Regions from separate parts of the Sodalis sp. RH15 genome, predicted to be linked through region 1. Evidence: predicted binding sites of a transcription regulator. Region 1 holds the regulator's gene; each other region holds the start of a gene.
The links. Region 1 encodes PurR, which represses purine synthesis genes. Its sites were predicted from a motif close to CANGCAAACGTTTGCNTG; they were not measured.

Region 1 (7,453 bases):
AAATGGATGTTACCGAAGAGCGCATATGTTTTCGAAACATCCGGTGAATCGGATGAATTCACTCTCCTTCCTTCGCATTTTCCCACCTGGTCTAGGGTAATCTCTGGAAACGTTCAATAATCCGTTCCTCTTTGCGACTACCTTAACCCTTTCATATTGAGGCAGATCATATGCCAAGCGGATTATTCATAACTGTAACACTATTATTGTCATTCAGCGTGATTTATTGTTAATTTAAGTTAAATGAAGACATAACAAATATCAATATTTCATGTATTCAGGGTAATAATGTAATTTTAATATATAAGTAGCTACTAATTAGTTCGTAAAATAATATTAATCAGTACCACTAATACCTCATCTATACTCACCTCAGCGTCAAAACAGGCTGGGTTGATCCGGGGCGTCCCCAAGAGACTCCGCCGTTTTAGCGGCCCGCGCCAGGCGCAAATAACGCAGGCGGCATAAACGCAGTACCTCCTTTTTCTGGTTGTCATTCATCCCCATCCAGTCAAAGCGCTCTTGCCGGGAACGGAAACAGCCAATGCAGTAGCCGCGGGCGTCCGACTGGCAGATACCGCGACAGGGACTGGGTATGGTGAAAAACTCAAGCTGTTCCGGCACAGGCCCTCCTTATTTACTTTCATTGAAGACGTTATTTACCCAACTGGCAAGATTTATTGCCCTCGCCCGCCCGTCCGACATACTGTAAAACCGCCGTCCCACGGTCTATACTGGCGACTACCTTTTCTGCGGCGGACATTACCCCGTCATGATCCCAAGAGGATATTATGCGCCTGCTACATACCATGCTACGAGTTGGAAACTTACAAAGATCTATTGATTTCTATACTAAAATACTCGAAATGCGCCTATTGCGCACCAGTGAGAACACTGAATATAAATACACGCTGGCGTTTGTCGGCTATACCGAAGAAACCGAAGGCGCAGTTATTGAATTAACCTATAACTGGGGAGTCGACAGCTACGATCTCGGCAGCGCCTATGGCCATATCGCCCTGGGCGTAGATAATGTCGCCGCTACCTGCGAACGCATCCGCCAGGCCGGGGGCACGGTTACCCGTGAAGCCGGACCGGTGAAAGGCGGCACGACCATCATCGCCTTTATCGAAGATCCCGACGGTTATAAAATAGAATTGATCGAGCAGCGTCACGCCGGCCTGGGCCTCGGGCACTGACATATTGGCCACGGCCGGGCACGGCGGTGGCGGTCGGTAATGCGCCGCACATCATAAATCCGCGAATGCTTAAAGTTACATCGTAACGGACGGGACCCAAGACAGGGGTCCCTTTTCAGGATTATCTTCCCATTTTCCGTTTAATCACCGCACTATTCCATTGCGGGCAGCCAATGAAAATGGATTCGCCATGCATACCGGAACAAAATTTGCCATAATGCGGGCTGTATTTCTAAATAGTAAGAACAGGCATGGCTGAAATAGACGATGTAAATTCCCTTCGCGGCCGTTTCCGCGGCTTTTATCCGGTTGTCATTGATGTAGAATCCGCAGGCTTTAACGCCGCTACCGACGCCTTGCTCGAAATTGCCGCCGTGACATTGAACATGGATGTAGAAGGCTGGCTCGTGCCGGACCAAACGTTGCACTTTCATGTCGAACCTTTCCCCGGATCGCTGTTACAGCCGGAGGCGCTGGCGTTTAACGGCATCGATCCGTCCAATCCTTTACGCGGTGCGGTAAGCGAATACGATGCGCTGCATGAAATCTTCAAGATGGTGCGCAAAGGCATAAAGGATCAAGGCTGCAACCGTGCGGTAATCGTGGCCCATAACGCAGGTTTTGATCATGGTTTCCTGATGGCGGCGGCGGAACGCGCCAATCTCAAACGCAATCCGTTTCATCCTTTTGCCACCTTCGACACCGCGGCGCTGAGCGGACTGGTGCTTGGGCAGACCGTATTGGCGAAAGCCTGCGCCGCCGGAGGAATTGAATTCGACAGCCGCCAGGCCCATTCGGCGCTGTACGATACCGAGCGGACCGCCGAGCTGTTTTGCGAACTGGTGAATCGCTGGAAGCGTCTCGGAGGTTGGCCGGTACCGCCGCTCGGCGACGATAGCAGCGGCGAAACTGATTAAATCAAATCACGGAGATGGCCGAACAGCGGGAGAGCATGTTTGTTTTGACCATAAAATCAAAGCCAATCCCAGCGATAGGATTGGCTTTTTCTGTTCTGAACGCTCAGGCTAGAAGCCCTCACTGACTCAATTGGACGGCTGATCTTCCTGAGAACCGTATTTCACCGCGGTTTCTTTGATAAGCGGCTGTAGCTCGCCGTGCTGATACATTTCAAGAATGATATCGCAACCGCCAATCAGTTCACCATCCACCCATAATTGCGGGAAGGTCGGCCAATTGGCGAATTTCGGCAGTTCGGCCCGAATATCCGGATTCTGCAGGACATCCACATAAGCGAAACGCTCGCCGCAGGCGGAAAGCGCCTGTACCGCTTGCGCGGAAAAACCGCAACCAGGCAATTTCGGAGAGCCCTTCATATAAAGAAGAATCGGGTTTTCAGCAATTTGCTGCTGAATTTTTTCAATCGTCGTCATTGTCTCGCTTCCTCAAGCCATAAGCTGGCCTTATCTGCTCTGGGCGGGATTATGCTCAGAATCACTATTCTAACGATTACCGTATAAATAGATAAACGTTTTTTTGCCCGCCATAGCCCGCACGGACAAAGATGCGCAGCACCTTAATAAAGGATAACACCAAAGGCGGCCTTTTACCTGGCACCGGGGCATGGCTGCCAAACTCTTTTTTAACAATTGAAAAACTGTTGAATTTTGCGCCAAATTATGCCGATGAATGCAACAAATATGCAGTCGTTCACGTTTATTCACAATATGATGATAATTCATGATGCAAAGTAGGGGTAAATAGCTTAAATTCCTTTGAGGCATTTATAACCCCCTCTTTGGGGCCACAGAGGATAGCGTTAATCATGCGTTTATGCTTTACGCTTTTTGTGTTGCTTTTTACTCAGTTATTTTTCAATTTGGCGCATGCCGCGCCCAATGCCGGTATCAATGCCGACCAGCGAAAATCACAGTCCAGTACGGCTAAAACAGGTGACCGACGCAAACGAAAACCTCTTAAAGAGGTGTTGAAGATAACCAAAAAAAGCAAACCGGTGACCGAGCAGAAAATCACCCGTCATAGCACAGACAAACCAAAAGAGCTCGTTGCTGAAAAAAGCAGCAATAAAAAATTACATTCCCTACCCGTCGCCAAAGCGAAAGAGCCGGCCGTCGAAAAAAACCACGTTAAAAAATTGCATCCAATGCCCCCCGCAAAAAAAATAGCCAAGTTTACCCCGCCGAAAAAAGGCTACAAAAAGGGTTACGGCAGGCATCGGATGAAAGAAAGCGCCACGCTCGATCTCATTGCCAACGATCAACCCATCATCATGAGCGATAGCCACAAAAAACGCTATCAGCATGCCAAATTGACGGCGATGAACAAGCTGATGTCCCAGATGGGCAAGCCTTATCGCTGGGGCGGCATGTCGCCCAATACCGGGTTCGATTGCAGCGGCCTGATCTATTATGCTTATAAGGACGTGGTACGGATTCATATGCCCCGTACCGCCAATGAAATGTTCCATTTACGCGATGCGGCGCCGGTGAAGAAAGACGATCTGGAAAGCGGCGATTTGGTTTTCTTCCATATCACCAACCGCGGCGCGGCGGATCATGTGGGCGTTTATTTGGGCAACGGACGGTTTATCGAATCCCCCCGCACCGGCCGCGATATCCGCATCAGCTATCTGAATGAAGATTATTGGGCGGATCACTATGTCGGCGCCCGCCGGGTCGTGACGCCGAAAACCATTCGCTGAAAGGAAAAAAAGGCGCCTGGGCGCCTTAATTCATTACCGCGGTAAAGCTGAACGCAATGATCACCAGCAAGGAAAATACCGTGGTCATTAATGACAATTTGAAATCGCTGCTCATCACTTCTCCTTATCACTACACCTATCGCTGAACGGGATATCTTTACACCCGTAGGTTGTAAGCAGTGTCGCATAACCCGATTAAAAAAGCTTGCCGGGCAGCAACTCCCGAGCATATTTATCTTTATCGCTTTCACTTTAGTGCCGAATCAAGGAAAATTGGCGATTTATTTATTTCGGCGTACAGGAGTTCTACACGCATGGCAACCATTAAAGACGTGGCGAAACGCGCCGGGGTATCCACCACTACGGTGTCACATGTCATCAATAAGACGCGATTTGTGGCGCAAGAGACCAAGATCGCCGTTTTGGAGGCCATCGGGCAGCTGCACTATTCCCCCAGCGACGTGGCGCGCAGCCTTAAGATCAACCGCACAAAATCCATCGGCCTGCTGGCCAGCTCAAGCGAAGCGCCCTACTTCGCGGAAATTATCGAGTCGATTGAGCACCACTGTTTTGTGCGGGGATATACCCTTGTGCTGTGCAACTCCCATAACGATCTGAACAAACAGGGCGCCTATCTGGCGATGCTGGCGCAAAAACGGGTGGACGGGTTGCTGGTGATGTGCGCCGAATATCCCGAACCGTTGCTGAATATGCTGGAAGAGTATCGCCATATCCCCATGGTGGTCATGGATTGGGGCGAAGCTCGCCGGGATTTCACCGATACCATTATCGACAATGCCTTCGCCGGGGGTTACATGGCGACCCGCTATCTGATTTCCAGGGGGCATCGCGATATCGGCGCCATACCCGGCCAACTGGCGCGCAATACCGGGGGCGGCCGTCATCGCGGCTACCTGCGGGCCCTGGAAGAAGCCGGCATCGCCATTCCCCATCAATGGATTGTGCAGGGGGATTTCGAACCGGAATCCGGCTATCAGGCCATGAAACTCATTCTGTCCAGGCCGCAAAGGCCCACGGCGGTATTTTGCGGCGGTGATATCATGGCCATGGGTGCAATGTGCGCCATTGATGAAATGGGCATGAAGGTTCCCGATGACATCTCAATTATCGGTTATGATAATGTGCGCAATTCGTGCTTTTTTACCCCGTCATTGACTACCATTCATCAACCCAAAGAAGAGCTGGGCGAGGCCGCGCTGACCATGCTGCTGGACCGTATCACCAGCAAACGGGAAAACGCCAGGATTATCGAAGTGCATCCCGCCCTGATTGTACGCCGTTCGGTGGCCGACGGCCCGTTTCGCTCCTGAAGGGCGGCGCACGGCCTCCTGAGCCCCTTATCAAAGGTGATTCGCTCCCGAATGTAATAATATATTTCATACCGCCGAATGTGCCTGATGAGTTATTGTTTCGATAGGAAATCATTAACTTATCTGTGAAATACATTATTCTGTCAGCTATTGTCTAAACCGGAATGCAGGCTTATACTCAATATCGTTAACAAATATAACGAGTTGTCTAATAATTTTGCTTTAAAAGAATGTCGTGTTTTTACATGGCGTCATCCTATTTATGAAGCGCCCGTCTGACAAACAGTCTATTGGTGTTTTTTATATTCCTCTGTTTATTGTGGTACATCCGACACCACGGATACCCGTGGATGATTATAAAAGCCCGCAGGTATCGGCTACGCTTTTCCTGACGGGGTTATAACAGAAGAAAGGTGATGGAGAAGCTATGAGTTCCTCGTGTGTTGAAGACCTGAGCTTTCATGATAATGCTTGGTATCGAATCATCCATGAAATGCTTGCTGAGGCAGGTGTAAAGATCAACGGCGCAAGGCCGTTTGATATTCATGTCAAGAACCCGGAATTTTTTAAACGCGTGCTAGAGGACGGGTCATTGGGGTTGGGTGAAAGTTACATGGACGGCTGGTGGGAATGCGAGCGACTGGATATCTTTTTTCAGCGCGTTTTAAGAGCCGGTTTGGAAAATAAGCTTCCCCGGCATTTCAAGGATGTTATGCGCGTTGCCGCCGCGCGGCTCATGAATCTTCAGTCTAAAAAACGGGCTTGGATTGTCGGCAAAGAGCATTATGACTTGGGTAATGACCTGTTCAGCCTGATGCTGGATCCCTATATGCAGTATTCGTGCGGCTATTGGAACAAGGCCACCACCCTGGAGGAAGCGCAGCAGGACAAGCTCAGGATGATCTGCGAAAAGCTGCAGTTAAGACCGGGCATGACGCTGCTGGATGTGGGCTGCGGCTGGGGCGGGCTTGCCGCTTATGCGGCCAAGAACTACGGTGTTTCGGTTCAGGGGGTGACTATCTCCGCTGAACAGCAGAAACTGGCGCAGGATCGCTGCGAAGGTTTGGACGTCACTATCTCGCTGCAGGATTACCGCGACCTCAACGTGCAATTCGACCGTATCGTTTCGGTGGGCATGTTTGAGCACGTAGGTCCGAAAAACTACGCCACCTATTTCGACGTCATTGATCGCAACCTGAAACGCGACGGCCTTTTCCTGCTCCATACCATCGGCTCCAACCAGACCGATATGAACGTGGACCCCTGGATCGACAAGTACATCTTCCCTAATGGCTGCCTCCCTTCCGTGCAGCATATCGCGCGGGCCAGCGAGAAGCATTTTGTTATGGAGGACTGGCATAATTTCGGTGCCGATTATGACAAAACGCTAATGGCCTGGTATGAACGTTTTCTCGCCGCCTGGCCGACGTTATCGGGAAATTACTCGGATCGATTTTTCCGGATGTTCTGCTACTACCTGAATGCCTGTGCCGGCGCTTTTCGCGCCCGTAACATCCATTTATGGCAGGTATTGTTCAGCCCGCAAGGGGTTGAAGGCGGGATTCGTGTGCCCCGCTAAACGTCCATTGCGGTACGTTCTTTTGGACTTTCCGCTCCAACGCCTTATTGCCCTGGGCGGGCAATAAGGCGTCCCTATCCCGACAGTCGGGATACAGCGTTTTACCTCATGTTAACTTCGTGTCCGGCAGCGACGGCCAGTGCGGCCTCCCGCTGCGCCAAAACCCGTTCAACGGTGTCCACAACCGCCTGGATTTGCGGATCGATTTCAATATTCACCCGGTTTCCCAGGCGTTTCTTGCCGAGTGTTGTCCTGGTGAGGGTTTCCGGAATTAAATGGACGCAAAATTTATCCGCGGCAACCTCTCCGATGGTCAGGCTGATGCCGTCGATACCGATATAGCCTTTGTACAGCACATATTTCATCAACTCCTTGTCCGGCATTTTAAACCAAATCTGCCGGTTGTTTTCCGAGGTGACGATTTTAACGATTTCCGCGCTGCACATGATATGGCCGGACATGACATGGCCGCCAATCTCGGCGTTGAACGTAGCGGCACGCTCCACGTTCACCTCATCCCCCACCTGTAATTCCCCGAGGTTGGTAATGCGCAGCGTTTCTTTCATCAAGTCGAAGCTCGCCACATCTCCCTTGATGGCGCTCACCGTCAGGCAGCAGCCGTTGTGGGCCACCGATGCCCCGGTCTCAAGCCCGTCCAGCAGCG
Region 2 (7,453 bases), 2.3 Mb from region 1:
GATGGCTTTATCGTTGATATAACGCTCGATATTGCCGATGGTGACGGCGCCGAATTCGTCATTCAGCGTACAGGATCCTTCGCACAAACGATCCTGGGGACACACGCGTCCGCATACTTCCGGCAGGCTGTTGGTCTGATGCGACAGCTCCGCCGCCTCGATAATCCGCCCTTCGTTGGCCAGCTTCAGCCAGTTCGGAATATAGTTGTGCACCGGGCATTTCCATTCGCAATAGGGATTGCCGCAGGAAATGCACCGATCCGCCTGCGCTTTGGTCTGCGAATCGGAGAAGGGTTCGTAGATTTCCACAAACTCAATTTTTCGGATCTTCAGCGGCTTTTTCGGCGGATCCACACGCTGCAAGTCGATAAATTGATAAACATTTTGACTCATTATTAACCTCTTACTGCGCTTGTACGCGTAGTTCCGCTGCGGAACGGCTACGGTGACCCAGCAATGCTTTCACATCACTTGATTTCGGTTTTACCAGGGTAAACCTGGAGGCCCAGGCCGGCCAATCCGCCAGGATCTCTTCCCCGCGGTGCGAACCGGTCAAGTGCACATGTTCGGTAATCAGGCCGCGCAGATGCTCTTCATGGATAGCCAACTGATCGACATCCAGCACTTCCACCAGTTCGGGATTGACGCGTTTACGGAACTCTCCCGTCTCATCAAGCACATAAGCGAATCCGCCGGTCATGCCGGCGCCGAAATTGACGCCGGTGCGGCCCAGCACACACACAATGCCGCCGGTCATATATTCACAGCCGTTGTCGCCAATGCCCTCCACCACGGTAATCGCACCGGAATTACGCACGGCAAAGCGTTCTCCGGCCCGTCCGGCGGCGAACAGCTTGCCGCCGGTGGCGCCGTACAGGCAGGTGTTGCCGATAATCGTCGCTTCGTGGCTGCGAAACGCCGAACCCACCGGCGGGCGGATGACGATGCTGCCGCCGGCCATGCCTTTACCCACATAGTCGTTGGCATCGCCGGTGAGGGTCAGCTCCACGCCGCCGGCATTCCAAACGCCGAAGCTCTGGCCGGCGGTGCCGGTAAAATGCGCCTTGATGGGATCGGCGGACATGCCCTGATCGCCATGCAGCGCGGCGATGGCGCCGGACAGCGTAGCGCCCATCGAACGATCGGTATTATGTATGTCGTAATAGAAGGTTTTGCTCTGCCGGGCTTCCACATGGGGCATGGCCTGCTCCAGCAGAGTTTTATTCATTAGGCCTTTGTCAAACGGCGGATTGCTGCCTTCCGTGCAATAGAGCGCCTTGCCGGGATGCGGCTGCGCGGTTTGCAGCAGCGGCGACAAGTCCAGCTTATGCTGCCGGGCGGAAATACCGTCCAGCTCAAGCAGCAAATCGGTGCGGCCAATGAGATCCACCAGCCGGGTCACCCCTAGTTCCGCCATCATTTCGCGGGTTTCCTGCGCAATGAAATGGAAGTAGTTGGTCACCAGCTCCGGCAGACCGCGGTAATGATCGCGCCGCAATTTTTCGTCCTGGGTCGCCACGCCGGTGGCGCAATTGTTCAGATGGCAGATGCGCAGATATTTACAGCCCAGCGCCACCATAGGGCCGGTACCGAAGCCAAAGCTTTCCGCGCCGAGAATCGCCGCCTTGATAATATCCTGGCCGGTCTTTAACCCGCCGTCCACCTGCAAACGGATTTTGTGGCGCAGGCCGTTTGCCACCAGGGCCTGCTGTGTTTCCACCAGTCCCAGTTCCCACGGACAGCCGGCATATTTTACCGAGGAGAGCGGGCTGGCGCCGGTGCCGCCGTCGTAGCCGGCAATGGTGATCAAATCTGCATAGGCCTTCGCCACGCCGGTGGCGATGGTGCCGACGCCGGGTTCGGAAACCAGTTTGACCGATACCAGGGCCTTTGGATTCACCTGCTTCAAATCGAAAATCAGCTGCGCCAGGTCTTCGATGGAGTAGATATCGTGATGGGGCGGCGGCGAAATCAGCGTGACGCCGGGCACCGAGTAGCGCAAGCGGGCTATATAGGGCGTGACCTTATCTCCAGGCAACTGGCCGCCCTCACCGGGCTTGGCGCCCTGCGCCACCTTGATCTGGATAACGTCGGCACTGGCCAGGTAGGCCGGCGTCACGCCGAAACGGCCCGACGCCACCTGCTTGATCCGCGACACCTTATTGGTGCCGTAGCGGGCCGGGTCTTCGCCACCCTCGCCGGAGTTGGAGAAACCACCCAGCCCGTTCATGGCCTGCGCCAGGGATTCGTGGGCTTCAGGGCTCAGCGCCCCGATGGACATGGCAGCGGTATCGAACCGTTTAAACAGATTTTCCGCCGGTTCCACCTGATCCAGGGTAACCGCCTGGCCGTTGGGTTTGATGGCCAGCAGATCGCGCAGTACGGCCACCGGACGCTCGTTCACCAGTTTGGCATACTGCTGATAATCACTGTACAGGCCGCTTTGCACCGCTTTTTGCAGCGTTTTAACCACGTCTGGGTTATAGGTGTGATATTCACCGCCGTGGACATATTTCAGCAGACCGCCTTGATCCAGCGGCTTGCGCTTAAGCCAGGCGCGTTTGGACAGATTCAGCAAATCCTGTTCGAAATCGCTGAAGTCGGCGCCGCCGATACGGCTTACCACGCCCTGGAAACACAAATCGGTCACGTCGCGATGCAGACCCACCGCCTCGAACAGTTTGGAGCAGCGGTACGAGGCCACGGTGGAAATGCCCATTTTGGACATGATCTTGTACAGGCCCTTATTGATGCCGTTGCGATAGTTCAGCATCACGGTACGGTAATCTTTTTCGATGGTGCCGTTGTCGATCAGGGCCGCCAGGGTTTCATAAGCCAGATACGGGTAAATGGCGGTGGCGCCGAAGCCAATGAGCACCGCGAAATGATGGGGATCGCGGGTGCTGGCGGTTTCAACGATCAGATTGGCGTCGCAGCGCAGGTTTTTTTCCACCAGGCGGGTGTGTATGGCGCCCACCGCCATCGGCGCGGGCACCGGCAGCCGGGTCGGGGAAATCAGCCGGTCGCTTAGCACCAGCAGTACCGTCCCCTGGCGCACTTTCTCTTCCGCCTCGTCGCACATCGCCAGCAGGGTCTGCTGCATATTCCGCTGCGTCGGATCGTAGGTAATATCCAGCTTGTCGGCGCGATAGTGGCTCTCTTCCTGGGTGGTGAGCTGGGTAAAGTCGGAATAGAGCAGGATCGGCGATTTGAAGGCCAGCCGGAACGCCTGTCCTTCCGCTTCGCAGAATACGTTCATCTCCCGGCCGATACAGGTGGCCAGGGACATGACGTGGGCTTCCCGCAGGGAGTCGATAGGCGGGTTGGTTACCTGGGCGAATTGCTGGCGGAAGTAATCGTAAATCACCCTCGGCCTGCTGGACAGCACGGCGAACGGGGTATCGTCCCCCATGGAGCCGGTGGCTTCCTGGCCGTTCTCCCCCAGCACGCGCAAAATGGAATCCAGCTCTTCATTAGAGTAGCCGAACTGTTTTTGATAACTGGCCAGCCGGCTGTCGTCCAGTTCGCGATGGCCTACCTGGTCGTCGGCGAGCTCTTCAAACGGCGTCAGGCGACGGACATTCTTTTCCATCCACTCTTTATAGGGATGGCGGCTTTTCAAATCGTCATCGGTTTCCGCCGAATGGAGGATGCGCCCGTTGCGGGTATCGATAACCATCAGTTCGCCGGGTCCGACGCGGCCCTTTTCCACCACTTCATCCGGCTGGTAGTCCCAGATCCCGACCTCGGACGCGCAGGTGATCAATTTGTCGGTAGTGATGACATAGCGCGCCGGACGCAGGCCGTTGCGATCCAGGTTGCAGGCGGCGAAACGGCCGTCGGACATCACCAGGCCGGCCGGTCCGTCCCAGGGTTCCATATGCATGGAGTTGAAATCGAAAAAGGCGCGCAGCTCCGGATCCATGTTCGGATTGTTCTGCCAGGCCGGCGGCACCAGCAGGCGCATGGCGCGAATCAGGTCCATGCCGCCGCTGAGGAACAGTTCCAGCATATTGTCCAGCGAGCTGGAGTCCGAACCGGTTTCATTGACGAACGGCGCGGCGTCCTGCAAATCCGGAATCAGGGGGGTTTTCAGCTTATACGCACGGGCCCGCGCCCACTGACGGTTGCCGGTGATGGTATTGATCTCGCCGTTGTGGGCCAGATAACGGAAAGGCTGGGCCAGCGGCCAGCGCGGCACGGTATTGGTGGAGAAGCGCTGATGGAACAGGCAAATGGCCGATTCCAGCCGCAGATCCGCCAGGTCCAGGTAAAAACGCGGCAAATCCGCCGGCATGCACAGGCCTTTATAAATGGTCACCAGGTTCGAGAGGCTGCAAACATAAAAGCTGTCGTCAACCACCCGTTTTTCCACGCGGCGGCGCGCCACATACAGACGGCGTTCCATATCGCGCGGGCGCCAGCCGGCCGGGGCGTTGACGAAAATCTGCTCGATGCGGGGTAGGGAGGAGAGGGCGATATCACCCAACACGTCCGGATTGATGGGAACCTCGCGCCAGCCGATGATGGACAGCGTTTCGTTTTGCAGTTCCTCTTCCATTATCTTCCGGCTGGCGCGGGCTTCCTCTTCATCCTGGCTGAGGAAAATCATGCCCACCGCATAGTTCTTGGCCAAACGCCAGCCGCGCTCTTGCGCCACCATGCGGTAGAACCGATCCGGCTTTTGCAACAGCAAGCCGCAGCCGTCGCCGGTCTTGCCGTCGGCCAGGATCGCGCCGCGATGCTGCATACGGGCCAGCGCATGAATTGCAGTACGCACCACTTTATGGCTGGGCTCGCCTTCGATATGGGCAATCAGGCCGAAGCCGCAGTTGTCTTTTACTTGGGATTCATCGTACAACATATTCATGGACCTCCCCAGGCTCCAGGTGACTCTTACAACCTACTGCGAACAGGCGTATCAATATCGAGCGGCAGCGGATCAAACGCGTCAACACGCTGTTTTACCGCTGGCCCGCTCCGCGAAAACCTTATCGTGGCGGTCTTACTCATGATAAACGACTTGCTTTAAGAAGGAATCTCATTAACTGCATAATTATGACGCGTCGTCAGCCCCGCCGGAATTCTTCCAGCGGCCTTCCAAATTAACGAGAAACACCACGCAGGTCAAATATGCCCGTCGACCGTCCCGGTTAGGGCCAAAACACGATTAACCATATGATTAGAAATAACTTAATAGCTATTTAATAACCATTATCCCTGCAAATCATCCCCTGCCAATCATGCGCTGTCGCACTATAGTGCAGCCATTGGATCTCTGCACCATGCTAGGGCGGACAGCTTTAATAGCAGGATATGCTGATATGGAGTGTTTTTGCCCATTATGTCTCTGTTTTTACAAATTAGTGACTATTTGAATAAGCCACCCGGCTCGAATAAGAAATATTAATCATAGCAGGTATGATTTATTTCTCATTATTATTGCATAATTATGCTTCTTTGGCGGCGGCTGCAGGGGGCTTTGATCGATATCATCATGCAAAGATGATAATTCCGCTAGCATTAACGGCCATACCCGAACCGGATGTAAAGAATATGCAGTTGCCGCAAGTAGTCAATATGTTTGGCGGGGATCTTTTGCGCCGCTATGGACAGAAGGTCTATAAACTCTCGCTGCATGGCGGGTTTAGCTGTCCCAACCGTGACGGGACCCTGGGCCGGGGCGGCTGTACTTTTTGCAATGTTGCCTCGTTTGCCGATGAAAATCGGCAATTCCTGAGCGTGGCCGAGCAGTTCGCCGAACAGACAGGCCGTATCGATCGGGCAAAACGCTACCTGGCCTATTTCCAGGCCTATACCAGTACTTATGCAGAAGTGCGCGAACTCGATCGGCTCTACCGGCAGGCCTTGGAACAGGCGGATATCGTCGGTATTTGTATCGGCACCCGTCCCGACTGCGTCCCGCCGGCGGTGCTGGATTTACTGGCGGAATACCGGCAGCAGGGGTATGAAGTCTGGCTGGAGCTGGGGTTGCAAAGCGCACAGGATAAAACTCTGCACCGGATCAATCGCGGTCATGATTTCGCCTGCTACCAGCGCACCGCCGTCCTGGCCCGCCAGCGGGGACTGCAAGTGTGCGCCCATTTGATCATAGGTTTGCCGGGAGAAGACATCGCCCACAACCGGGATACGCTGGAAAAGGTATTGGCCGCCGGGGTAGACGGCCTGAAACTGCACCCGCTGCTGGTGGTGGAGGGCAGCACCATGGCGGCCGCCTGGCGGGCGGGACGGTTACCGGTGTTGACGCTGGAACACTACACTGCCCTGGCCGGCGAATTGATCCGTCGCACACCGCCTGAGGTGCTGTTTCACCGCATCAGCGCCAGCGCCCGCCGTCCGACGCTGCTTGCACCGTTATGGTGCGAAAACACGTTCACCGGCATGAATGCCATCTATCAGGACCTGTTGGCCAACGGTCCCCAGGGCGCCGCCCTCGGCACACCCTATCAAGGGATGAAGCCGCGCTTATCATAAACTGCGAGGTTCTTTCCTATCAGGCAACCTCAAGCCGCGGATTTCGCTAAAAAACTGTTTTTTGAGGTATCATTGACCCTAATGCTACTTAAGGAAACCGCTATGAAGCAAATCCGCCTGCTGGCGCAATATTACGTCGATCTGATGGTGAAATTAGGGCTGGTGCGGTTCTCGCTCCTGCTGGCGTCGGCGCTGGTGGTGCTGGCGATGATTGTGCAAATGGCCGTCACCATGCTATTGCGCGGGGAAGTGGAAAGCATCGACGTGGTGCGATCAATCTTTTTCGGCCTGCTGATAACGCCCTGGGCGGTATATTTCCTTTCGGTGGTGGTGGAACAGCTTGAGGAGTCGCGCCAGCGGCTGGCCCGACTGGTGGATAAGCTCGAAGAGATGCGCAACCGCGATTTACTGCTTAATCAGCAGTTGCAGGAAAATATCGCGCAACTGAACCAGGAAATCGCCGATCGCGAAAAAGCCGAAGACGCCCGCCAGGGCGCGCTGAACAAGCTGACCGAAGAAATGGCGCGCCGTGAACAGGCGCAAATCGAGCTTGAACAGCAATCCTCCCTGCTGCGTTCTTTTTTGGACGCCTCTCCCGACCTGGTGTATTACCGCAATGAAAATAAAGAATTCTCCGGCTGCAACCGGGCAATGGAGCTGCTGGTGGGTAAAAGCGAGAAGCAGTTGATAGGCCTGACGCCCAAGGACGTTTACGGACCGGAAATTGCCGATAAAGTCATTGAGACCGACGAAAAGGTCTTCCGCCATAACGTCTCGCTGACCTATGAACAGTGGCTGGTCTATCCTGACGGGCGCCGGGCCTGCTTCGAGCTGCGCAAGGTGCCGTTTTACGATCGCGTGGGCAAACGGCATGGGCTAATGGGTTTTGGCCGCGATATAACCGAGCGTAAGCGCTACCAGGACGCGCTGGAGAACGCCAGCAGGGAGAAGACCACCT
Region 3 (7,453 bases), 1.5 Mb from region 1:
CTTGCTTGAACACAATGTTGAAGCCGGTGATATCTGGCGTATGTGCCAGGCCAAAGACGCGCCGATCCGCGATTGGGTGAAGCTGGCGGTGACGCGGGCCCGCGAATCAAATACCCCGGCGGTGTTCTGGCTGGATCCGGCCCGCGCTCATGACGCCCGAATGATTGAAAAAGCGCAGCGCTATCTGAAGGATCACGACACCTCCGGCCTGGACATCCGCATCATGTCGCCGGTGGAAGCCACCCGCTTCTCTCTCGATCGCATCCGGGCCGGTAAAGACACCATCTCCGTCACCGGCAATGTGCTGCGGGATTATCTCACTGACCTGTTCCCCATCATGGAGCTGGGCACCAGCGCCAAGATGCTGTCCATCGTGCCGCTGATGGCCGGCGGCGGGTTGTTCGAGACCGGCGCGGGCGGCTCGGCGCCGAAGCATGTCCAGCAATTCCTGCAGGAAAATCACCTGCGGTGGGACTCGCTGGGGGAATTCCTGGCGTTGGCGGCATCACTGGAGCACGTCGGCATCGCCGGCAATAACCCCAAGGCGAAAATCCTGGCGAAAACCCTGGATCAGGCCAACGGTAAATTCCTGGATACCAATAAATCGCCGTCGCGCAAGACCGGCGAACTGGATAACCGGGGCAGCCACTTCTACCTGGCGCTGTACTGGGCGCAGGCGCTGGCGGAGCAAAACGAAGACCCGGCGCTGAAACAGCAATTCGCCGCCTTCGCCGCTGCTCTTGCCGACAACGAACAGCAGATTGTCGCGGAACTGAACCAGGTGCAGGGCAAACCGGTTGATATCGGCGGTTATTATCACCCGGATCCGGCGCTGGCCAGCCAGGCTATGCGCCCGAGCGCCACCTTGAACAACGCGATAAAGGCGGTAATGGCCTGAATATAGCGGGCTGGCTTCAGTAGGACGGTAATAGGGAAGGCCCGCTGTATTGGGGCCTTTTTTTGACCGACGGTCAGGATTCAGGGCAGCTCGGCCAGCCGAAGCTGTGCCCAATGCAGCCCGCGCTGATACTCCTCTGGCAACTGTGGCGCCAGCCGCGTCAGGCTGCGATGCAAAACGCTCCGATCGGGATGGTTGAAGTTAAGATGGCCCACCTTGCGTCCGGGCCTGACCTCTTTTTCATACCAATGTAAATGCACCAGAGGATCGTTAAGCCAGCCCTCGTTGACGCCGGTGCCAATCAAATTCACCATCACCGACGGCGCGGTGATCACGGGTTTAGGCAACGGCAAATTCAATATAGCCCGCAAATGCAGCTCGAACTGGCTGATTGAAGCGCCGTTTTGCGTCCAGTGGCCGCTATTATGCACCCGCGGCGCCAGCTCGTTAATCAACAAGTCATCGCCGAGAATAAAACACTCCATCGCCATCACGCCGACGTAATCCAGTTCATGCATGATGGCCGACAGCATCAGCTCAGCCCGGTGCTGCGATGCGGCGTCCGGCTGCGGCAGCGCGACGCTGGCGCGCAAGATGCCGTCCTGGTGCAGATTATGGGTCAACGGATAAAAAACGCTGCTGCCGTCAAACCCGCGGGCGCCGATTAACGACACCTCGCCGGAGAAGGGGATGCCCTGTTCCACAATACAGCTGCCATAGCAATCCTGGGGCAGGCCGGCTTCTTCGCCGGGAGTGAGCCGCCACTGGCCGCGTCCGTCATAACCGCCCACGCGGCGTTTGACGATAGCCAAATCACCAAAGGAATTGAACACCTGCGGCCACTGCGCCGCCCCGCTGAGCTCTTCCCATGGCGCGGTGGACAGCCCGAGCTGGTCCAGCAATTGTTTTTGCGTCAGGCGATCCGCCAGCCGCGGGAATATATCCCGGTTAACGAATGCCTTATGGCGCGCCAGCTCCAGGGTCAGGGGTGTTTCGGGCCAGCGTTCGATTTCAGCGGTAATCACGCTTTGCTGGAACGGCACCGATTCAGGCTCCGCGTCCAGGCCCACCGGGAATACCTGTATGCCCAGGGGCTCGCCCGCCTGACGCAGCATGCGCCCCAGTTGGCCGTTGCCTAAAACACAAACCGGTTTCATGCGTCCTCCCGCGGATCGGGATGGGCCAGAACCTCGTCGGTTTGCGCCTGCCGCCAAGCCGCCAAACGGTCCGACAACGCCTGGTCATGCAAAGCAAGTATCTGTGCCGCCAGCAATGCGGCATTGGCGGCGCCGGCCTTGCCGATGGCCAGGGTGCCCACCGGTATGCCGCGAGGCATCTGCACAATGGAATAGAGGCTGTCCACGCCGCTCAGCGCCGCGCTCTGTACCGGCACCCCCAGCACCGGCAGTAGGGTTTTGGCCGCCAGCATGCCCGGCAGGTGGGCCGCGCCCCCCGCCCCGGCGATGATCACCTGAAAACCCGCCGCCGCCGCTCCCTGGGCAAATTCAAACAGCTTATCCGGTGTACGGTGCGCAGAGACGATTTCCGCCTGAAAGGAGACCTGCAGGGAAGTGAGAATGTCCGCGGCGAACTGCATGGTTCCCCAGTCACTTTTGGATCCCATCACGATGGCGATTTTTGCCGGGGCAGGATTGGCTTGCATGGACGGAATGCTCCTGTGGTTGCGCTAAAACGACCCCCGTCACGCCGGGATGCCGGTAAAAGAGGGCGTAGAGCATATCATGTGTCACGGGCGAGGAAAACGGTTGCGTATCCTGTTAAAGCAGAATTATAGATCACATATATCACCTAACGCGGACCAATGGAAAAGAGGCGCCGATAACATTCCCAGCACCTGTTTCAGACATAGCTGACGTATGGGAGGAAAGAATTTTGCGCCGGCTAGCCCTCGAAGGGGAATTCAATCAGTTCGATACTTTCCCGGCTGACCTTGATCATGGAGCCCTGATGGTGCCAGGCGCCGAGCACCGCCCGATGGAGCTGGCCCGAGGACAGTGGCTGGATGTGGATGGCCGGGCGGTGGGTATGGCCGTGAATCAGCCAGTCCACTCCATGGCGCTCGGCGACGGCGGCCACCGCCTGCGGGTTGACATCCATGATCTCCGGGGATTTTGCCTGGTTGGCCTGTCGGCTCCCGGCGCGCATCCGATCGGCGATACGCAGGCGCCAGCGCAGCGGCAATGCCAGGAATAATCGCTGCAGCCAACGCCGGTTGACCCGCCGCCGGTAACGCTGATAGCGGACATCATCGGTACACAGGGTATCCCCGTGCAAAACAAGGATTCGGCGATCGTATAAATCCAGTCGTTGCTCTTCGGGCAGTATGATCATGCCGCAGGCATCGGCGAAACGCCGGCCCAGCAGGAAATCACGGTTGCCGTGGATAAAAAAGCACGGGATGCCCTTTTTATGCAGCGCGCGCAGCGCCGCGGCGACTTCGCGATGCAGCGGCGCGGGATCGTCATCCCCTATCCAGGCCTCGAACAGGTCGCCCAGGATATAGAGCGCGTCGGCGTGGATCGCTTGCCGCTGTAAAAAATGCAGAAAACCGGCGGTGATCGCCGGTTCTTTATGACTTAGATGAAGATCCGCAATAAATAAAGTCGCCATTGCAGCAGTGTTTATTCTTCCACCGTCACGCTGGTGATAATGACATCTTCTTTAGGCACATCCTGATGCATGCCGCTGCGGCCGGTGGGGACATTTTTGATTTTATCCACCACGTCCAGGCCGTCGGAGACTTCGGCGAAAACGCAATAGCCCCAGCCGTCGGCATTTTCAGAGCGGAAATTCAAAAAGTCATTATCCACCAGATTAATGAAAAACTGCGCGGTGGCGGAATGGGGATCGTTGGTCCGCGCCATTGCAAGCGTGCCGCGGTTGTTTTTCAAACCGTTGTTGGCCTCGTTTTTGATGGTCGCCTTGGTGGCTTTTTGCGCCATGCCTGGCTCAAAACCGCCGCCTTGAATCATAAAACCGTTAATGACACGATGGAAAATGGTATTATCATAAAAGCCGCTACGGCAGTAATTCAGGAAATTCTCGACGGTTAACGGTGCCTTGTCGGCGAAAGTGTTAATGACGATATCGCCGTGATTAGTGTGGAAAGTGACCATAAATAGTTGTCCTACGAGTCAGAAAAGGAGTTATACCCTATTGATTTCATGTTGCAGCAAGGCGGCAACGTGAAAGATGACGGGTATATTCACTGCCAGGGAAACAGACCGAATTTATAACATAAGTCCGGCGTGGAGTCAGCATACACAGCAGATAACACCGGTTTCTGTTAATATGTCCGGCCAAATCCCCCGCAAAACGGTTGCTTTTCGATCATGGCATAGTCCGTGGCATAGTCCTCCGTGCTCGCTTGGCGCCTGGTCTTGCATTCCCAACGTCTTCAGGGTTCAATACCCCGTTGCATGAACAATCTGTCTAAACCTGTCGGTATGCACACGTACCTGTTACTACCATGGAATGAATGTAGATGCTGAAGATTTTTAATACCCTGACCAGACAAAAAGAGGAATTCAAACCTATCCATGCCGGAAAAGTCGGTATGTACGTGTGCGGTATCACTGTTTATGACCTTTGTCATATCGGCCACGGCCGGACCTTCGTGGCTTTCGACGTCGTCACCCGCTACCTGCGCTTCAAAGGGTATGAAGTGGATTATGTGCGAAATATCACTGATATCGACGACAAGATTATTCACCGCGCGGCGCAAAATAAAGAAACCATAGAACAGCTCACCTCCAGAATGATCGGCGAGATGTATCGGGATTTCGATAAGCTGAATATCGCGCGCCCCAACAGCGAACCCCGCGCCACGTTCCACATGGCGGATATTATCGAAATGGTGGAAACGCTCATCGGCAAGGAACACGCCTATATCGCCGCCAACGGCGACGTGATGTTTGCCGTGGATACCGACCCGTCCTATGGCGAGCTGTCGCGCCAGGACCTGGAACAGCTTCAGGCCGGCGCGCGGGTGGAAGTGGCCGACGTCAAACGCAACCCCATGGACTTCGTGCTGTGGAAGATGTCCAAGGCCGGCGAACCCAGTTGGCCTTCACCCTGGGGGCAAGGCCGCCCGGGCTGGCATATCGAATGTTCGGCCATGAACTGCAAACAGCTCGGTAACCACTTTGATATTCACGGCGGCGGATCGGATTTGATGTTCCCCCACCATGAAAATGAAATCGCCCAGTCCACCTGTGCCCATGAGGGGCCCTATGTGAACTACTGGATGCATTCCGGCATGGTGATGGTGGACAGGGAAAAGATGTCCAAATCCCTGAATAATTTTTTCACCGTGCGCGATGTGCTGAAATATTATGACGCCGAAACGGTGCGTTATTTCCTGATGTCGGGACATTACCGCAGCCAATTGAACTACAGCGAGGAAAACCTCAAGCAGGCGCGATCCTCCCTCGAACGTCTTTATATCGCCCTGCGCGGCGCCGATCCCCAAACCCCCCCGGCGGGCGGCGAAGCTTTCCTGGCGCAGTTCGTTGCCGCCATGGACGATGATTTCAATACGCCGGAAGCCTACTCGGTACTGTTCGAAATGGCGCGGGAAGTCAACCGCCTCAAGGCGGAGAATCCCCAGGAAGCCGCGGGGCTGGCCGCCGCGTTGCGCCAGTTGGGCCATGTTCTCGGCCTGCTGTCCCAGGACCCGGAACAGTTTCTGCAGCACGGCGCCCAAACCGACGATGACGAAACCGCACAGATTGAAGCCCTGATTAAACAGCGTAATGATGCCCGCAAAGAGAAAAACTGGGCCCTGGCGGACCAGGCGCGAAAACAGCTCACCGACATGGGTATCGTACTGGAAGACAGTGCTCAGGGCACTATCTGGCGCCGCGGCTAGAAAGGCGAACGAAAACGCGCCAGAAGGCCCAAGCCGGCCGCTATCGCGCAACGGCCTTCTAAGGCGTTGGTCAATGGTATGGACCCGTTGGGAGGTATTATTTCACTATTGCAGGAGGGGTAGGGGAATATGCCGGCGGCTATGGGGTCCGGGGGGATCAAGTGACCGGTCCCCGGATTGCCGCCCCTGGCGTTGATCTAAGCACGTTGCATGAAAGAGCGCCGTCCTGCCGGTCCATCTCATGAATAGACCGGTTTACTCAACGATCTTCACCACCTGGCCGAGAAATTCCACCTGCTGATTGATCACAACCTTACACCGCTTGCGGGTCTCCATTACCCCGTCTACTTTCACCTGCTGGCCGTTGATGGCGGTTTTCGCCGCCGCGCCGCTATGGCACCATCCCTGGAATTTTAATAAATCGCACAAAGCAATGTGCGGGTGGCCTGCTAGAGAAAAGGTTTCCATCGTATTCCGCCGTTATGATGCTGTATCGTGAAATTCTTCACATGCCTGCAAGGTATTTTGAATCAAGGTGGCCACCGTCATCGGGCCGACGCCGCCGGGTACCGGCGTAATATAGGATGCCCGCTGCGCGGCGACGGCAAAATCCACATCCCCGACCAGCTTGCCGTTATCCAGCCGGTTAACGCCCACGTCCAGCACCACCGCCCCCGGTTTTATCCATTCTCCGGCAATCAGGCCGGGTTTACCCACCGCCACCACCAGGATATCGGCATACTCGATATGCCGCTGCAAATCCTTGGTGAAACGATGGGTCACCGTTACCGTACAGCCGGCCAGCAGCAGCTCCATGCTCATGGGACGGCCGACGATATTGGACGCGCCCACCACCACGGCGTTGACGCCGAAGGTTTCAATGTCGTAACGCTCCAGCAGGGTAATGATGCCCCTTGGCGTGCAGGGACGCAGCAGCGGCGCGCGCTGGCACAGACGTCCGACGTTATAGGGATGGAAACCGTCCACATCCTTATCCGGCCGGATGCGTTCCAGTACATTGATATTATCCATGCCCGCCGGCAGCGGCAACTGCACCAGAATACCGTCGATCTGCCCGTCATCGTTCAGCCGGTCGATAAGCGACAGCAGTTCAGCTTCGCTGACGGTGGAAGGTAAATTGTAGGAGCGCGAGACAAAACCGACATCCTCACAGGCTTTGCGTTTATTGGCGACATAAATCTGAGATGCGGGGTTTTCCCCCACCAGCACCACCGCCAACCCTGGCGCGCGTTTACCCGCGACCAGCCGCTGCTTTACCCGTGCGGCAACGTCATTCCTGACCTGTTGAGCAATCGATTTGCCATCAATGAGTTTTGCTACCATCAGAATCGCTAGTCCATCTGTTTAACGTGCCGAGATGGGCTATTTTGGCAGAAGCGCGGCCCGCTGTCAGGCACTGAATGCGATCAGGCTGTTTATCATGCGAGCAGTCGGCAGAAAAGCCATTGACTCGACCTGCCCGCTACGTATAATCCAAACCGCATTATCCCGCATCTTCGCAGTCGGGCGCCCTTAGCTCAGTTGGATAGAGCAACGGCCTTCTAAGCCGTAGGTCACTGGTTCGAATCCAGTAGGGCGTACCATTTCCAATCAACGGACTATGCTGACTTTAGTCTCGCTTCTTTATCGCCTTGCGCCGTTGG
Region 4 (7,453 bases), 2.0 Mb from region 1:
GGGAACATCCGCCGCTTCAGCCAGGGCGGGAATCGACGTTTTTTCCGGCCCCACGTCCGCCAGCATGCGCTCCGCGGCGTCCAGCACCTTGGCCATACGAGCCGCTGAACGCTCCTGCACCGGCAGGCGCACGTCTCGGGTTATTGGCATATTTGATTTGTTATTCGACAATGATGAGATGACCTTATCCGACATTTGTTGCATTGTACACAACAAGCCGCCTCATCGAAACCCCATACAGCAATTTAACGAAGGGCCGCGAACGCCGGACATGCAACGAGCGTGTTAAAGGGAGAGCGTGGCAATGAGGTCGAATCGGGCGTGGTTTTTCCGCCCGACCGAGTGCCTCATGGCGCGCTAGGCCCGCGATCGCCGGACATGCAACGAGCGTGTTAAAGGGAGCGCATTCCGGCTCTGCCCGCCGTTTCCCTACTCGTAATCGCTTACCGGCACACAGGAACAGAACAGGTTGCGATCCCCATACACATCATCCAGCCGCTTGACGCTCGGCCAGTACTTATGCTCAAAGCCCGCCGGAAACGCCGCCGTCTCACGGCTATAGGGATGAGTCCACTCCCCCGCCAGCTCGCGCTCGATATGCGGCGCGTTAACCAGCGGATTATCCTCCAGCGGCCACTCCCCTTTAGCAACTCTATCAATCTCGCCGCGAATCGCCAGCATGGCGTCGATAAAGCGATCCAGCTCCCCCTGACTTTCCGATTCGGTGGGCTCCACCATCAGCGTACCGGCCACCGGGAACGACATGGTGGGCGCATGGAAACCATAGTCGATCAAACGCTTGGCGATATCCATTTCACTGATACCGGTCGCCTCCTTCAGCGGACGGATATCCAGAATACACTCATGGGCCACCCGGCCGTCGCGACCGCTGTAGAGCACCGGAAACGCGGCGTTCAAACGGCTGGCGATATAGTTAGCATTTAAAATCGCCACCTGGCTGGCCTGTTTGAGACCCTCGGCCCCCATCATGCGAATATACATCCAGCTGATGGGCAGAATGGAGGCGCTGCCGAACGGCGCGGCGGCGACCGCGCCCTGCCGGGTCAGCACGCCGTCCATATGCAGCACCGCATGGCCCGGCACAAACGGCGCCAAATGGGCTTTCACGCCGATGGGTCCCATACCCGGTCCGCCGCCGCCGTGGGGAATGCAGAATGTTTTATGCAGGTTAAGATGCGACACGTCCGCGCCGATATAGCCCGGCGAGGTAATGCCCACCTGGGCGTTCATATTGGCGCCGTCCAGGTAAACCTGGCCGCCGTACTGATGAACTATCTGGCACACCTCGCGGATCGTCTCTTCGTAAACGCCGTGGGTGGAAGGGTAGGTCACCATGATGCAGGACAGCTCGTCGCCGGCCTGTTCGGCTTTCTCACGCAAATCGTGCAAATCGATATTGCCGTGCTTATCGCAGGCCACCACGATAACCGACATACCCGCCATCTGCGCCGAGGCCGGATTGGTGCCGTGGGCTGAGCTGGGGATAAGGCAGATATGGCGGTTGCCCTCGTTACGGCTCTCATGATAGCGCCGTATGGTCAGCATGCCGGCATACTCGCCCTGGGCGCCGGAGTTGGGCTGCATGCACAGCGCGTCATAGCCGGTCAACTGCACCAGCCAACGGGAGAGCTGCGCTATCATCTGCTGATAGCCGGCAGCCTGTTCCGGCGGGCAGAACGGATGCAGTTCGGCGAACTCCGGCCAGGTAATGGGGATCATTTCCGCGGCGGCGTTCAGCTTCATGGTACAGGAGCCCAGGGGGATCATCGCCTGGTTCAGCGCCAAGTCTTTGTTCTCCAACCGGTGCATATACCGCATCATGTCGGTTTCGCTATGATAGCGGTTAAAGACCGGATGGGTCAGGATGGGGGTGGTACGCAGCCATTGCGCCGGAATCACCTCGCCGATGCCGGCATCCAGGGCATCGATATCCAGCGCCTGCCGGCTGCCGGTGAGAATGGCATACAGGGCGGCGATATCCTCGCGCCCGGTGGTTTCATCCAGGGTAATCCCCACCGCGCCGTCCAGGTCGGCACGCAGGTTAACGCCGGCTTCCCGCGCGCGCTCCAGCACCGCGGCCTTATCCGCCACATCCAGCGTCAGGGTATCGAACCAGCGGGCAAAACGCGGCGTGATGCCGGCGGCGGTCAAGCCCGCCGCCAGGATTGAGGTCAGGCGGTGGATACGCCCGGCGATACGTTTAAGCCCGGCCGGTCCGTGGTAAACGGCATACAAGCCGGCGATATTCGCCAGCAGAACCTGCGAGGTGCAAATATTGGAATTGGCCTTTTCGCGCCGGATATGCTGCTCGCGGGTTTGCATCGCCATGCGCAGGGCGGTATTGCCCGCCGCGTCGCGGGAAACGCCGATAATGCGGCCCGGCATGGAACGTTTCACCTCGTCGCGGGCGGCGAAAAATGCCGCGTGCGGTCCGCCGTACCCCATAGGTACGCCAAAACGCTGGGAAGAACCGAACACCACATCGGCCCCCTGGGCCCCCGGCGCCGCCAAAAGCACCAGCGCCATCATGTCCGCCGCCACGCAGCTGACTATCCGACGGGCTTTCAGGGCCGCCAGCAGTTCGCGGTAATCATGGAGCTCTCCGGTGGTGCCTACCTGCTGCAGCAAGACGCCGAATACCCCCGGCTGTTCAAGCGCCGCTTCGGCTTGTCCCACCACCAGATCGAAACCGAAGGTGCGCGCCCGGGTGCGCACGACATCCAGCGTCTGCGGGTGCACATCGTCGGCGACAAAAAAGCAGTTGGCCTGTTTCAGTTTACTGGCGCGTTTGGCCAGCGCCATGGCTTCCGCCGCCGCGGTGGCTTCATCCAGCAGCGAGGCGGAAGCGATATCCAGGCCGGTCAAGTCCAGCGTCAGCTGTTGAAAATTCAGCAAGGCTTCCAGTCTGCCCTGCGACACCTCCGGCTGGTAAGGCGTATAGGCGGTATACCAGCCCGGGTTCTCCAGCATGTTGCGCAAAATCACCGGCGGGGTGATGACCGCACTGTAGCCCATGCCGATATAGGTTTTGCAGATCCGGTTCCGGCCGGCAATGGCTTTCAGCTCAGCCAGCGCCCGGGCTTCGGTGGCGGCCTCGCCCACCGCCGGCGGGGCGGAAAGCTGAATATCCGCGGGAACGATTTGGCCAATCAGCGCGTCCAGAGTGGCGGCGCCGACGGCTGAAAGCATATGCGCCCGCTGTTCCGGGGAAGGGCCGATATGGCGCTGTATAAACGCGTCATGGTGTTCAAGCTGGCTGAGAGTCTGGGTCATAAACTACAATTCCTGCATCGGGCATGGGACGGGGGAAATCACAAACGGGTCGGGAAAAGCCCCGGATGGTTCACCGGGGCCGTGCGGCGGTTATTCGTCTTCGTCGTCTTCTTCGTCGAGGGTGGCCTCATAGGCATCGGCATCGAGCAATGCGGCTACTTCACTCTCGTCGGCGGCTTTGATTTGAAACAGCCAGCCTTCGGTATAAGGCGCGCTGTTCACCAGCTCCGGCGAAGCTTCAAGCTCTTCATTCACCGCCACGATTTCACCGCTGATGGGCGCGTAGATATCCGAAGCGGCCTTTACCGACTCCGCCACGGCGCAATCATCGCTGGCGGCGAATTCGGCGCCCACTTCCGGCAGATCGATAAATACCATGTCTCCCAGCAACTCCTGGGCATGTTCGGTGATACCGACGCTGTAAACGCCTTCGCCCTCGTCACGGACCCACTCATGGGACGTGGTGTATTTTAGTTCTTTAGGCACGCTGCTGCTCATCGCCATCCTCACTCTCGCAAAGTTAAAATTGAACGACCGGTTTACCGGCGCGGACAAAACCGGGTTTGGTCACCTTAACCGGCATTTCGCGGTTACGGATTAATACTATAGCCTGCTCGCCGATACCGGCGGGTACGCGGGCCAGGGCAATACTGACCCCAAGCGTCGGGGAAAAGGAGCCGCTGGTGATGATCCCCGTCTGCCGGTTGCCGTTGCTGTCGGTGAAATGCACCGTTTGTTCGTTGCGCAGCACCCCTTTTTCGGTCAGCACCAGGCCCACCAGCTGTTCGGTGCCGGCGCGGCGCTGGGCTTCCAGCGCCTCACGGCCGATAAAATCACGGTCTTCCGGCTGCCAGGTGATGGTCCAGCCCATGTTGGCGGCCAGGGGCGAAATTCTTTCGTCCATTTCCTGCCCATATAAATTCATGCCGGCTTCGAGGCGCAGGGTATCCCGCGCTCCCAGGCCACAGGGTTTGACCCCGGCTGACAGCAATTGTTGCCAGAACGACTCCACCCGGGTTTTCGGCAGGGCGATTTCATAGCCCGCCTCGCCGGTATAGCCGGTAGTGGCGATAAACAAATGCTGCGACTGCACGCCGAAAAAGGGCTTCATACCGGCCACCGCCGCCAGCTGCTCGGGCGTAAAGAGCGTCCGCGCCTTGGCCTGGGCCTGCGGTCCCTGCACGGCGATCAACGCTAAATCGTCACGCACGGTTACCCGGACATTAAACGGTTCGGCATGGTCCGTGACCCAGGCAACGTCTTTTTCGCGGGTGGCGGAATTCACCACCAGGCGGAAATCCTCTTCAGCCAGGAAATAAACGATCAAATCGTCAATCACGCCGCCGGACGCATTCAGCATCCCGGTGTACAGGGCCTTGCCCGGCTGGGTCAGCTTTGCCACATCATTGGCCAGCAGGTAGCGCAAAAATTCACGGGTGCGGGATCCCTGGAGATCGATGATGGTCATATGGGAAACATCGAACATGCCGGCGTCCCGGCGGACCTGGTGATGCTCCTCCAGTTGCGAACCATAATGCAACGGCATCATCCAGCCATGGAAATCCACCATTTTTGCGCCGCACGCGATGTGCTGTTCGTACAGCGATGTCAGCTGGGCCATCTTTTCTCTCTTTGTGGTCAATTCAGACGATATAACCGCCATGCTTCACGTTGCATTACATTGGCTTTATTGCAACTCGAATTATTGAGGCTATACAACAAATGTCCTGGAAGGCGCCGACGCTTTCGACCTATACGAAAAATAGGCTTCCATCGGCGCAAACGATACCTTTTGCCAGAAGTTACCACCTAATCCAGGGGGAAACCATAAATTAAATTATCCCGCCGGGAAGTATAATGTTAAACGACGCTCCCCGCCTCATCAGCATGATATGCTGACAAAGGGATTATAACGGCGCACAAACGGTAAATCGGAGGACCTCAACGCAAAATTTGATAACAAAAAACCCCGACGAAACGCTGTTGGAATACGTTTTGCCGAGGCTTCGGATTAGAAATAATAATGAAAAAAAACCCTTGGATTAGATTTTTTCAGTCGAACGGGCGTCTTCATCCAGCCAGGCCGGCAGTTCGGTAAGCCCCATGGCCTGCCGGATCAGGCGCGGTTTTACACCGGGCAGCGTATCCGCTAAACGCAATCCGGCGTCACGAACCCATTTTTTGAGGGGATTATTGCCGTCAAACAGCTCACGCAGGGCCTGCATGCCCGCCAGCATAACGGCGGCGCTGTGCTTGCGGCGCCGTTCATAGCGGCGCAGATAGGCATAATGGCCGATATCCTTGCCGGCGATTTGCAATCGCTGCAGTTCAGACAGCAATTCGGCCACATCCATCAATCCCAGATTCACCCCCTGCCCCGCCAGCGGATGGACGGTATGCGCCGCGTCTCCCACCAGCACCAGACGGTGCGCGGCGAAATCCCGGGCATAGCGGCCGGTAAGGGGGAATGTCAACCGTTCGCTTTCCAGCGTGCATAAACCGAGGGCCAGATTAAAGTGCCGGGCCAATTGCGCGGTGAATTGCTCCGCCGGCATTTGCCGCCGCTGCTCCGCCGACTCCGGCGGCAGGGACCAGACGATGGAACAGACATCGGGCTGCGCCAGCGGCAGAAACGCCAGAATTCCGTCGCCGTGAAACGCCTGGCGGGCGATGCCGCCGTGGGGGCGCTCGGTACGCACGGTGGCTACCAGGGCATGATGCTGGTAATCCCAGAAAGTCAGCGGAATATCGGCATAGCGCCGCAGCCAGGAATCGGCGCCGTCCGCCCCCACCACCAGTCGGGCGGTCAGCATCCGATCGTCATCCAGGGTAATAAACGCCTCGTTTTCGCCCCAGGCTACTTGCCGTAGCGACGCCGGGCAAAACAGCTCGACATCCGATAACCCGGCGGCCCGGCGCCACAGTGCCTGATGGATGACCGGATTTTCGATAATGTGCCCAAGCTGCTCGAATCCCAAGGGACCGCCGTCAAAGGCGATTTTACCGAAGCTGTCGTTATCCCAGACTTCCATGCCCCGGTAGGGCGTGGCGCGCACCGCGACGATATCGTCCCATACCCGGACATGCCGCAACAGGCGCTGACTGGCGGCATTGATGGCGGAGACCCGAAGCGCCGGACTTTCGGCCGGGGGAATCGCTTCCGGCATCCGCTGCTCCACCACCGCGACGCGCAAGCCGCTGCCCTGCAGACCGCAGGCCAGGGTCAAACCCACCATTCCGCCGCCGTTGATCACCACATCGAATGCTTGCATAGCTGAAGTCCTTGTTGAAGGCCGGAAATTAACGCTCCACCCAGCCCAGGGTGCGTCGCGCGAGGGTGTCCCGCAGCCAGGGTGAATGCGCCATGGCCAGCAGCCCCAGATTACGGGCAATCACCAGCGGCGGGTGTCCGTTGGCAAACACGTCGATTAGCCCGTCGGTAATGCCTACCGTTCCGGACTGATCGGGCAACCGGCGCTGTTGATAGCGCTGCAATACCGCATAGCCGCCGGGATCGAGCCCCTGTCCCGCCGCGTCCGCCAGCGTCTCCGCCAGGGTCATCACGTCGCGCAACCCCAGATTGAACCCCTGCCCGGCGATGGGGTGCAGGGTTTGCGCCGCATTGCCCACCAGCGCCAGGCGATGGGAGATATGATGCGAGGCGGTACGCAGGTGCAGGGGATAAATCTGCCGTTGCCCCACGGTAACAATCCGCCCGAGGGACCAGCCGAACGCCGTCTGCAACGCCTCCCGGAACCGGGCGTCATCCCAGACGCCGACCTCTTCCCGCCGTGACTCGGGCAAGCACCAGACCAGCGCGCTGCGTCCCCCCGACAAGGGCAGTAACGCCAGCGGACCGTGTTCGGTAAAGCGCTCAAAGGCCCTGCCCCGGTGGGGCATGGCGGTGGAAACGTTGGCAATGACCGCCAGTTGCCGGTAATCCTGCTGCCGCCACTGGATATTGCATTGCCGGGCCACGGGAGAATGGGAACCGTCCGCCGCCACCGCCAGCCGGCCGGTTAATACTCCGCCGTTATCCAGCCGCACTTCCACATCGTCCCGGCGCCGGGTCAGGGTGGCGACGGTGGCGGGACAATGCAGCCTGACGCCGGGCGCCCGGCGCAACAGCGAAAACAGCCGCTGCCCCGCGTCATGCAGC

Region 2: gltB (glutamate synthase large subunit) is a predicted target of PurR. The motif match lies at 4,982-4,999, and genes of this name have one in related genera.
Region 3: purE (5-(carboxyamino)imidazole ribonucleotide mutase) is a predicted target of PurR. The motif match lies at 2,654-2,671, and genes of this name have one in related genera.
Region 4: gcvT (glycine cleavage system aminomethyltransferase GcvT) is a predicted target of PurR. The motif match lies at 5,076-5,093, and genes of this name have one in related genera.

Annotation. Positions count from the first base shown of each region.
Region 1 is NZ_CP178738.1:3,276,447-3,283,899, reverse strand. It holds gene ACL2XO_RS14975 (DUF1289 domain-containing protein) at 379-624, opposite strand; gene gloA (lactoylglutathione lyase) at 792-1,199, shown strand; gene rnt (ribonuclease T) at 1,451-2,116, shown strand; gene ACL2XO_RS14960 (Grx4 family monothiol glutaredoxin) at 2,243-2,590, opposite strand; gene ACL2XO_RS14955 (hypothetical protein) at 2,722-2,901, shown strand; gene ACL2XO_RS14950 (C40 family peptidase) at 2,983-3,879, shown strand; gene ACL2XO_RS14945 (YnhF family membrane protein) at 3,905-3,994, opposite strand; gene purR (HTH-type transcriptional repressor PurR) at 4,194-5,210, shown strand; gene cfa (cyclopropane fatty acyl phospholipid synthase) at 5,638-6,789, shown strand; gene ACL2XO_RS14930 (riboflavin synthase subunit alpha) at 6,891-7,453, opposite strand, start outside.
Region 2 is NZ_CP178738.1:966,357-973,809, forward strand. It holds gene ACL2XO_RS04505 (glutamate synthase small subunit) at 1-393, opposite strand, end outside; gene gltB (glutamate synthase large subunit) at 404-4,864, opposite strand; gene ACL2XO_RS04515 (TIGR01212 family radical SAM protein) at 5,557-6,495, shown strand; gene arcB (aerobic respiration two-component sensor histidine kinase ArcB) at 6,598-7,453, shown strand, end outside.
Region 3 is NZ_CP178738.1:1,785,338-1,792,790, forward strand. It holds gene ACL2XO_RS08330 (NADP-dependent isocitrate dehydrogenase) at 1-898, shown strand, start outside; gene purK (5-(carboxyamino)imidazole ribonucleotide synthase) at 979-2,055, opposite strand; gene purE (5-(carboxyamino)imidazole ribonucleotide mutase) at 2,052-2,561, opposite strand; gene ACL2XO_RS08345 (UDP-2,3-diacylglucosamine diphosphatase) at 2,801-3,529, opposite strand; gene ppiB (peptidylprolyl isomerase B) at 3,541-4,035, opposite strand; gene cysS (cysteine--tRNA ligase) at 4,404-5,789, shown strand; gene ybcJ (ribosome-associated protein YbcJ) at 6,045-6,257, opposite strand; gene folD (bifunctional methylenetetrahydrofolate dehydrogenase/methenyltetrahydrofolate cyclohydrolase FolD) at 6,270-7,133, opposite strand; tRNA gene ACL2XO_RS08370 (tRNA-Arg) at 7,317-7,393, shown strand.
Region 4 is NZ_CP178738.1:1,233,291-1,240,743, reverse strand. It holds gene ACL2XO_RS05850 (TetR/AcrR family transcriptional regulator) at 1-150, opposite strand, end outside; gene gcvP (aminomethyl-transferring glycine dehydrogenase) at 430-3,294, opposite strand; gene gcvH (glycine cleavage system protein GcvH) at 3,385-3,792, opposite strand; gene gcvT (glycine cleavage system aminomethyltransferase GcvT) at 3,815-4,915, opposite strand; gene ubiI (FAD-dependent 2-octaprenylphenol hydroxylase) at 5,337-6,566, opposite strand; gene ubiH (2-octaprenyl-6-methoxyphenyl hydroxylase) at 6,595-7,453, opposite strand, start outside.